Regions from separate parts of the Enterobacter sp. ECC-175 genome, predicted to be linked through region 3. Evidence: predicted binding sites of a transcription regulator. Region 3 holds the regulator's gene; each other region holds the start of a gene.

Region 1 (2,202 bases), 1.1 Mb from region 3:
GGGCCTACAGCCGGAGCCGTAGGGCGGGTAAGCGCGAGCGCTACCCGCCATCTTCGTCAAAAATATCCTGTTAGTACAGCGCTTTACCGCTGCTGTCTTTCACGTTGGTTTTCCATGCAGCACGAATCTGCTCAACCACGTTGTCTGGCAGGCTAGCGTAGTCCAGGTCGTTAGCCTGCTTGCCGCCGTTTTTGTACGCCCAGTCGAAGAACTTCAGCACTTCGGCGCCCTGCTCAGGCTTCTTCTGCTCTTTGTGGACCAAGATGAAGGTGGTAGAGGTGATTGGCCACGCGTCGTCGCCCTTCTGGTTGGTCAGGTCCTGAGCGAAGGATTTGCTCCAGTCAGCGCCTTTCGCAGCGTTAGCGAAATTCTCTTCGGTCGGGCTAACCGGTTTGCCGTCAGCGGAAACCAGTTTGGTATAGGCCAGGTTGTTCTGCTTAGCGTAGGCGTACTCTACGTAACCGATAGAGCCCGGCAGACGCTGGACGAACGCGGCGATACCGTCGTTACCCTTACCGCCCAGGCCGGTTGGCCAGTTAACGGTAGAGCCAGAGCCGACTTTAGATTTCCACTCGTCGTTCACTTTCGCCAGGTAGCTGGTGAAGACGAAGGAGGTGCCGGAACCGTCAGCGCGGCGAACCACGGCGATGTTCTGCGAAGGCAGCTTAACGCCGGGGTTCAGCCTGGTGATGGCTTCGTCATCCCACTTTTTGATTTTGCCCAGGTAGATGTCGCCCAGGGTTTTGCCGTCCAGCACCAGCTCGCCTGATTTCAGGCCAGGGATGTTAACGGCCAGCACAACGCCGCCGATCACGGTCGGGAACTGGAACAGGCCTTCCTGATTCAGTTTCTCATCAGACAGCGGAGCGTCTGAAGCGCCGAAATCAACGGTGTTAGCGGTAATTTGTTTTACGCCACCGGAGGAGCCAATACCCTGATAGTTAACCTTGTTACCGGTTTCTTTCTGATAGGTATCTGCCCATTTGGCATACACCGGCGCAGGGAAGGTTGCACCCGCGCCCGTCAGGCTTGCTGCTGCAAACGCAGAGAAAGCGCTCATCGATAAGGTCGCGGCGACAACAGTTGCGACAGTGGTACGCATAACTTTCATAATGTCTCCTGCAGGATTTTCGTAAATCGTTGTTTAAGTGGCTACGATGAGCAAAATAGGACAAACAGGTGACAGATAAATGTACGAAATATGACAGTTTTATGACAACGGAAATTTCACTTAAAGTTAAGTGAAAAATCATATATTTATCATTATCTTAAAGAAGGATATGACAGTATGTTTTCAGTAATATTTTCTTTATGTGACACTGAAAAAATAGCTGAAAATGACAGATTGTCATAAAAAAGCTCCACCCGAAGGTGGAGCCTGGAGGGATTATTCTACGGTGACGGACTTCGCCAGGTTACGCGGCTGGTCAACGTCGGTGCCTTTAATCAGCGCGACGTGATAAGCCAGAAGCTGCAGCGGAACGGTGTAGAAGATTGGCGCAATGACCTCTTCTACATGCGGCATCTCGATGATGTGCATGTTATCGCTGCTGGCAAAACCGGCATCTTTATCAGCGAAGACGTACAGCACGCCGCCGCGGGCGCGGACTTCTTCGATGTTAGACTTCAGCTTTTCCAGCAGTTCGTTGTTAGGTGCGACAACGATAACCGGCATATCCGCGTCGATCAGCGCCAGCGGGCCGTGCTTCAGCTCGCCCGCCGCGTAGGCTTCCGCGTGAATATATGAGATCTCTTTCAGCTTCAGCGCGCCTTCCAGCGCAATCGGATACTGATCGCCACGGCCAAGGAACAGGGCGTGATGTTTGTCAGAGAAATCTTCCGCCAGCGCTTCAATGCGCTTGTCCTGAGACAGCATCTGCTCAATACGGCTCGGCAGCGCCTGCAGGCCGTGAACAATGTCATGCTCAACGGACGCGTCCTGGCCTTTCAGGCGCGCCAGTTTCGCCACCAGCATCAGCAGAACGGTCAGCTGAGTGGTAAATGCCTTAGTCGATGCCACGCCGATTTCGGTGCCTGCTTTGGTCATCAGCGCCAGATCGGATTCACGCACCAGCGACGAGCCAGGAACGTTACAGATGGCCAGCGAGCCCAGGTAGCCCAGCTCTTTAGAGAGGCGCAGCGCCGCCAGGGTGTCCGCCGTTTCACCAGACTGAGATAAAGTGATCATCAGGCTGTTGCGGC
Region 2 (2,202 bases), 2.1 Mb from region 3:
CCGACATCCAGCCGCACAGCAGCGTGCCCGGGATCCCGGCATATTCATAGAGGAAATAGGCCCAGGAGGATTTATCCAGCGCGAAGTGCTTCACCTCTTTCAGGTAGGTCGGGGACCAGTCGAGGATGCCGTAGCGCAGCAGGTAAACGAAGACGTTCGCCACCGCGATGTACCACAGCAGCCTGTTCGGCAGAACGTACTTCATGAAGATCTGTTTTGCCGTCAGCTCTTCTTCGTGCTCCTTGCTGTAATCATCCGGATAGTCGTTTTTATACTCTTCAATCGGCGGCAGGCCGCAGGACTGCGGCGTATCGCGCATCAGCGCGAAGGCAATAATCGCCACCAGGATCGCGCCAAACGCAGGCATATACAGCGCGGCTTTCCAGTCGTTGAACCAGGCCATCCCAAGCAGGAACAGCAGAGGTGGAATACCGCCGCCCACGTTATGCGCGCAGTTCCATACCGACACAATGCCGCCGCGCTCCTTCTGCGACCACCAGTGCACCATGGTGCGCCCGCACGGCGGCCACCCCATCCCCTGGAACCAGCCGCAGAGGAACAGCAGCACGAACATCACCGCGATGCTGGAGGTGGCCCACGGTACGAAGCCCATAAACAGCATCACCGCCGCAGCCAGAATCAGGCCGGCGGGCAGGAACACGCGCGGATTCGAGCGATCCGACACCGAGCCCATGATGAATTTAGAAAAACCATAGGCGATCGAGATCCCCGACAGCGCAAAGCCTAAATCGCCGCGCGAGAAGCCCTGCTCCACCAGATACGGCATGGCAAGCGCAAAGTTTTTGCGCACCAGATAGTACGCCGCGTAGCCGAAGAAAATCCCCAGGAAGATTTGCCAGCGCAGGCGGCGGTATAGCGGATCGATGTCTGCCTCTGGCAGACGCGCCCGATGCGGCGCAGGTTTAAAAATACTCAGCATGACAGCCTCCGTGGCCAGGTGTTGAATTTTTCAGGGGTTCTTGTGCCCCAAACTCCAGAGAGGCGGCGATGTTAAGAAATCATGCGAATTGTTACTGTGAATCAACGCACAGATTGTTACAGAAATATGACAATATGCGCAAAATAGCGCATGAAATCACGTTTCATTTTCGAATTACGCTCGATTATGTTCGAAATCAAACAAACCACACTATCAATGTGTCTAAATGGTAAAAAAACGAACATGAGGGAAGACAATGACAATTCACGATCCTCGCTACAGCGATGTGATTATCATTGGCGGTGGAGCAACCGGTGCCGGGATCGCGCGCGACTGCGCGCTCAGGGGCCTTAGCGTGACCCTGCTGGAGCGCCACGACATAGCGACGGGCGCCACCGGCCGCAACCACGGCCTGCTGCACAGCGGCGCGCGCTACGCGGTCACGGACGGCGAATCCGCGCGCGAGTGCATAGCTGAAAATCAGATCCTGAAGCGTATTGCCCGCCACTGCATTGAGCCAACCGGCGGCCTGTTCATCACCCTTCCCGACGACGATCTGGCGTTTCAGCAGACCTTTATCAGCGCCTGCCGCACGGCAGGCATCAACGCAGAGGCCATTGACCCGGCCCTCGCCCGCCAAATCGAGCCTTCCGTTAACCCGGCGCTGATCGGCGCGGTGAAAGTCCCCGACGGCACCATCGATCCGTTTCGCCTCACCGCCGCCAACATGCTGGACGCCCGCGAGCACGGCGCGCGCATCCTGACCGGGCACGAGGTCACCGGGCTTATCCGCGAGGGCAGCACCGTTCGCGGCGTCCGGGTATTCGACGCGCGCTATCAGGAACACGGCGAACTGTATGCCAGCGTCGTCGTCAACGCCGCGGGGATCTGGGGGCAGCGCATCGCGGAGTATGCCGAACTGTCGGTCCGCATGTTCCCGGCGAAAGGGTCGCTGCTTATTCTCGATCACCGCATCAACAATCACGTCATCAACCGCTGCCGCAGGCCGTCGGATGCGGACATTCTGGTTCCCGGCGATACCATTTCGCTTATTGGCACCACGTCCACGCACGTTGACTACAGCGAGATCGACTACAACCGCGTCACCGCCGAAGAGGTCGATATTCTGCTGCGCGAGGGCGAAAAGCTCGCGCCCGCGATGGCGCAAACGCGCATTCTGCGCGCCTACGCGGGCGTGCGTCCGCTGGTGGCGAGCGATGACGATCCGAGCGGGCGCAGCGTCAGCCGCGGCATCGTGCTGC
Region 3 (2,202 bases):
ATGACGGGCACGTCAATGGTGTCGTTCAGGGCCAGGGACGGCGCGGCCTCGATTTTTGACAGCGTCAGCAGCTGCTTCACCAGCCCTTCCATGCGGTGCGTTTGCTCGCGCATGGTATGGAGCGCCTTCTCGCGCGGCGCGCCCTCCAGCGTTTGCTCCTGCATCATCTCCAGATAGCCCTGCAGCACCGTCAGCGGCGTGCGCAGCTCGTGGCTGACGTTAGCAAAGAAGTTACGCCGCGCCCCTTCAAGCTGGTGCATTTGCGTCACGTCGCGCGCCACCATCAGCCACTGCCTGTCGCTGTAGGGCATCACGCGGATTTCAAGATGTCGGCCGTTGTTAAGCTTGAGGTTGTGCGGGCGCGTAAAGTCGCGCTTTTTCAGATACAGCGTGAACTCGGGGTAGCGCAGAAGGTTAAGAATATTCTGGCCGTTATCGTCCGGCCAGCGCAGGCCCAGCAGCTGTTGCGCCAGGCCGTTACACCAGAAGATGGTCCCTTCTTCCGTGGTCAGAATGACCGCATCCGGCAGCGACTCCGCGCCGCTACGGAAGCGTTTGATCAGGCTTCCCAGCTCGCGGCGACGCTTTTTATTGCGCATCTGCATCTGGTGCAGACCGTAGAGCAGCGGCTCCCAGCTCCCGCTTCCGGGCGGTGGCGTCATGCTTCTGTCCACCCACAGCCACCAGGAAAGGCGCAGCAGGTTCCAGAAGTGCCAAATCAACAGCCCGGTAACTGACGCCAGCAAAAACCACGGCAGATGACCAAAAATAGCCCCCAGAATAAGGGCCGGAATACAGCATAAGATCAGTTCAAAGACGAGCCTTTTCCATGACAGACGTTCCAGCACGCGTCACACTCCTGTCATTATTCAGAAACGGGTCGAAAAACGATAACCCGTGCCGCGGACCGTCTGCACCATGCGATCGTGGCCGCTCAGTTCCAGCGCTTTACGCAGGCGGCGAATATGCACGTCTACCGTTCGATCTTCGACGTATACGTTAGTGCCCCAGACGTTGTTTAGCAGCTGTTCGCGGCTGTAAACGCGCTCCGGGTGCGTCATAAAGAAATGCAGGAGCTTAAATTCGGTCGGCCCCATATCAAGAGGGCTTTCGCCGGTCATCACGCGGTGCGAGGTTGGGTCAAGGCTCAGCCCCTGCATCTCAATCACCTCTTCCACCGCCATCGGCGAAATGCGGCGCATCACGGCTTTGATGCGGGCAACCAGCTCTTTCGGCGAGAACGGTTTGGTAACGTAATCATCCGCGCCGGTTTCCAGACCGCGCACGCGGTCCTCTTCTTCGCCGCGCGCCGTCAGCATCACCACCGGAATGTCGCGGGTCATCGCTTCGCGCTTAATGTGCTTGATAAACTGTAGCCCAGAGCCGCCGGGCAGCATCCAGTCAAGCAGGATCAGATCGGGCCAGGGTTCATTCAGCTGGTTCACCGCGCTGTCATAATCTTCCGCTTCAACCGGCTGGAAGCCGTTTTGTTCGAGCACGAAGCACACCATTTCACGAATCGGAGCTTCATCTTCTACGACCAGAATACGTCTCGCCATACTTTGCCCTGTCTTCTCTTATTTAAGTTACAAGTGTGTAATGCGGCGCCATTATGCGTCAGATTTATGACAGATTTATGAAAAACATTACCACCATCAATGGCAAACTGTTGTTTTATTACAGCGGTTATTTTCCGCCCCCTGAACGTTTATAATCGCGTTTCCCTTTTATTGCCACGGAACTGTTATGCGCCTACTTCACACCTCGGACTGGCATCTGGGTCAAAATTTTTACAGCAAAAGCCGCGCGGCCGAACACGACGCGTTCCTGCGCTGGCTGCTGAACACGGCTCGGGAGCAGGAGGTGGATGCCATTATCGTGGCGGGCGATATTTTTGATACCGGCCAGCCGCCGAGCTATGCGCGCGAGCTTTATAACCGCTTCGTGGTGAATCTTCAGAAAACGGGCTGCCATCTGGTGATTGTCGCCGGCAACCACGACTCCGTGGCAACGCTGAATGAATCCCGCGATATTCTGGCGTTCCTCAACACGACCGTCGTCGCCAGCGCCGGACACGCGCCGCAGATCCTGAACAAGCGCGACGGCACGCCCGGCGCGGTGCTGTGCCCGGTTCCCTTCCTGCGCCCGCGCGATATCGTGCAAAGCCAGGCCGGGCTTTCCGGCGGTGAAAAGCAGCAGCAT
Region 4 (2,202 bases), 350 kb from region 3:
GGCTACAGGCGACGGCGCTGAACGATTTATTGCTTTTACCGTTCACGTCGTAGCTTTTGCGCTGGCAGGTGCGCGAGACAAAGCCGTCCGGATGGTGGGTATCCACGGTCAGGGCAAAGAGCGAGAAGCGTTTGCCCGCGCGGGAGAGTTCCTCAAATTTCTTCCAGGTTTCGTCCAGCACCGTGTCGTCGTAAAAGCCCCAGTCGTTGCGGTAGGCAGGATCGGCGACCGTGGTCTTTAGCTCTTCCGAACCATACAGATGGTCAAACCCGTGGGATTTCAGGAACACGTCTTTTCCGGCGAAGCGCAGGTTCGCGCCCTGCATAAAGTAGTTTTCGTAACCGGAGTTTTTTAGGATATCGCCCAGACAAATATTCTGCGGGAAGAAGCTCGACATCGACGCCGAGGCGTTCCCTTCAAACGGCGCAAAGAGCGGGATGCCGCACTGGGAGGCGACCATACCGGCGATAGTATAATCCGTGCCGGGCAGCTGCACGGTGTGGCTAAAGTCGAGGCCTTCGTTTTTTAGCGCGCCAAGTTCGGGCGTCAGGTTGGGGAAGGCGTCGTTATCAAAATAGGTACGTTCCAGGCTTTCCCCGTAGATATAGACGAGGTTGAGCTTAGGCTCGGCAATCTTTTTCGACGGCTCTTTGTAGTAGGCGACAAAATCCGGATCGCCATCGCGGGACTGGGATTTCACCAGTTCCGTAATTTGGTGAAATGCCGGGCTGGCATCCACTGACGCCAGCGCCAGAATAAGCGCCAGCACGCTGTAGCCGAAATGATAGGGATGGTGTCGACGACGGCGCAGCACCCAGGCCAGTGAGCCGAAGATGGCTACCAGCGCAACAACCAGGCCTAAGCCTGGAAGTATGTACTTACCAACTCCTGCGCCCGTCAGGCTGTTCGTCAGGGTATAGAGGACGGCATCGTTAATACCGTCACCGGTGAAGTAATCGCTGGCATATAAGGTAATGTTTAAAACAATAAAAATGCCGAGAACGACCAGCGTGGCGATAAACCACCAGGTGTTGCGGCCAGCTTTCCAGGCGTAAATGCCGATGGAAGCCATAAAAAGGACAAGGGACATTAACTCTGACAACAGCATATCCTCATGACGCCAGTTGCTTTGCTGGCTAAGCGTTTATTTTTTGGGTGATACAATGTAATCGCGATGTCGTTAAGCTGCAATTTTAGTGTCACAAAAGTGTGCTGTGGTTAGGATTTGGTTTAGAAAATCGTTTATTTGACGGCGGTCGCATCCAGGCATGTGGACGCTGAGAGAGGGCTTATGGGGGGAAACGCTCATTTCACGCCGCGTTGTAATGCTAATGCAATAAACACGGCATGTTGTGGCAGAAAATGGGGGGCGATCAGGAGAGGAAATTAACGCCCTGTTTTAACACCAGATCGCAGGCTTTGGTTTTCACCTGTTTACCCAGAGACGAGTTGCCGAGGGTTTCCAGGTTGAGCTGCTGGCCGTTTTTCGCGTTGAGCAGGCCCTGAATCCCGTCCATGTAGTTGGTGTCTTGCTTCTGCTCCTGGGTGTCCAGGCCCAGCTTGCCGAGCACCTGATTTTTCACGTTTTGCGCGTCGGTAACGGACGCCAGCTTTTGCTTCGCGCAGTATTCCAGAATCCCGGCCGCGTTGTTCATGGTGCCCGCGCTCAGGCTTTGCGAGCTGTTGCCGAGCAGGCCGGTCAGCGAAGACGCGGACAGTCCGCCCTGGCTTTTGCCGCTGTCTTTAGTGAGTTCATTCGCGGCGCTGGTCAAAGAATCCTGCCAGGATGCCGCCTGCGCCGTGCCTGCAACCAGCAGAACGCTAAAAAGTGTGCTGAAGAGAATCTGTTTTTTCATCGTGGCTTACTCAAAATAGGTCCGTTTTGGGCCGGAAGTCGAACCAGTATAACGCCAGGGTTCGACGCACATTCATAGCAAAAATCCTAATACTCTTTGCCGGTAACGCGGCTGCGATAGCTTTCCCAGTCGAAGATGACGTACAGGCTGTTGCCGAGCTTCATGCGGTCCATGACGCGCTCGCCGAGCAGACGGGTCATCTCGTCAATATTATGGTTGGTCAGCATGCCCGTTGGGCGTTTTGAGGAGGAGCGGCGGTCGACAATCTGGTTGATGATCACCTTTTCATAGCGCGATTCGGTTTGCACGCCAATTTCATCGATGACCAATAAATCCACGTTGCTCA

What was found. Region 3 encodes PhoB, which activates phosphate uptake and scavenging genes when phosphate is short. Its sites were predicted from a motif close to CTGTCATAAAACTGNCNNAT; they were not measured.
Region 1: a site for PhoB is predicted at 1,200-1,219, ahead of pstS (phosphate ABC transporter substrate-binding protein PstS). Genes of this name have one in related genera too.
Region 2: a site for PhoB is predicted at 1,054-1,073, ahead of glpT (glycerol-3-phosphate transporter). Genes of this name have one in related genera too.
Region 4: a site for PhoB is predicted at 1,197-1,216, ahead of opgB (phosphatidylglycerol--membrane-oligosaccharide glycerophosphotransferase). Genes of this name have one in related genera too.

The regions. Positions count from the first base shown of each region.
Region 1 is NZ_CP143776.1:518,040-520,241, forward strand. It holds gene pstS (phosphate ABC transporter substrate-binding protein PstS) at 71-1,111, opposite strand; gene glmS (glutamine--fructose-6-phosphate transaminase (isomerizing)) at 1,388-2,202, opposite strand, start outside.
Region 2 is NZ_CP143776.1:3,712,885-3,715,086, forward strand. It holds gene glpT (glycerol-3-phosphate transporter) at 1-940, opposite strand, end outside; gene glpA (anaerobic glycerol-3-phosphate dehydrogenase subunit A) at 1,197-2,202, shown strand, end outside.
Region 3 is NZ_CP143776.1:1,589,137-1,591,338, reverse strand. It holds gene phoR (phosphate regulon sensor histidine kinase PhoR) at 1-848, opposite strand, end outside; gene phoB (phosphate response regulator transcription factor PhoB) at 870-1,559, opposite strand; gene sbcD (exonuclease subunit SbcD) at 1,747-2,202, shown strand, end outside.
Region 4 is NZ_CP143776.1:1,242,349-1,244,550, forward strand. It holds gene opgB (phosphatidylglycerol--membrane-oligosaccharide glycerophosphotransferase) at 1-1,102, opposite strand, end outside; gene V1599_RS05845 (DUF2501 domain-containing protein) at 1,374-1,856, opposite strand; gene dnaC (DNA replication protein DnaC) at 1,943-2,202, opposite strand, start outside.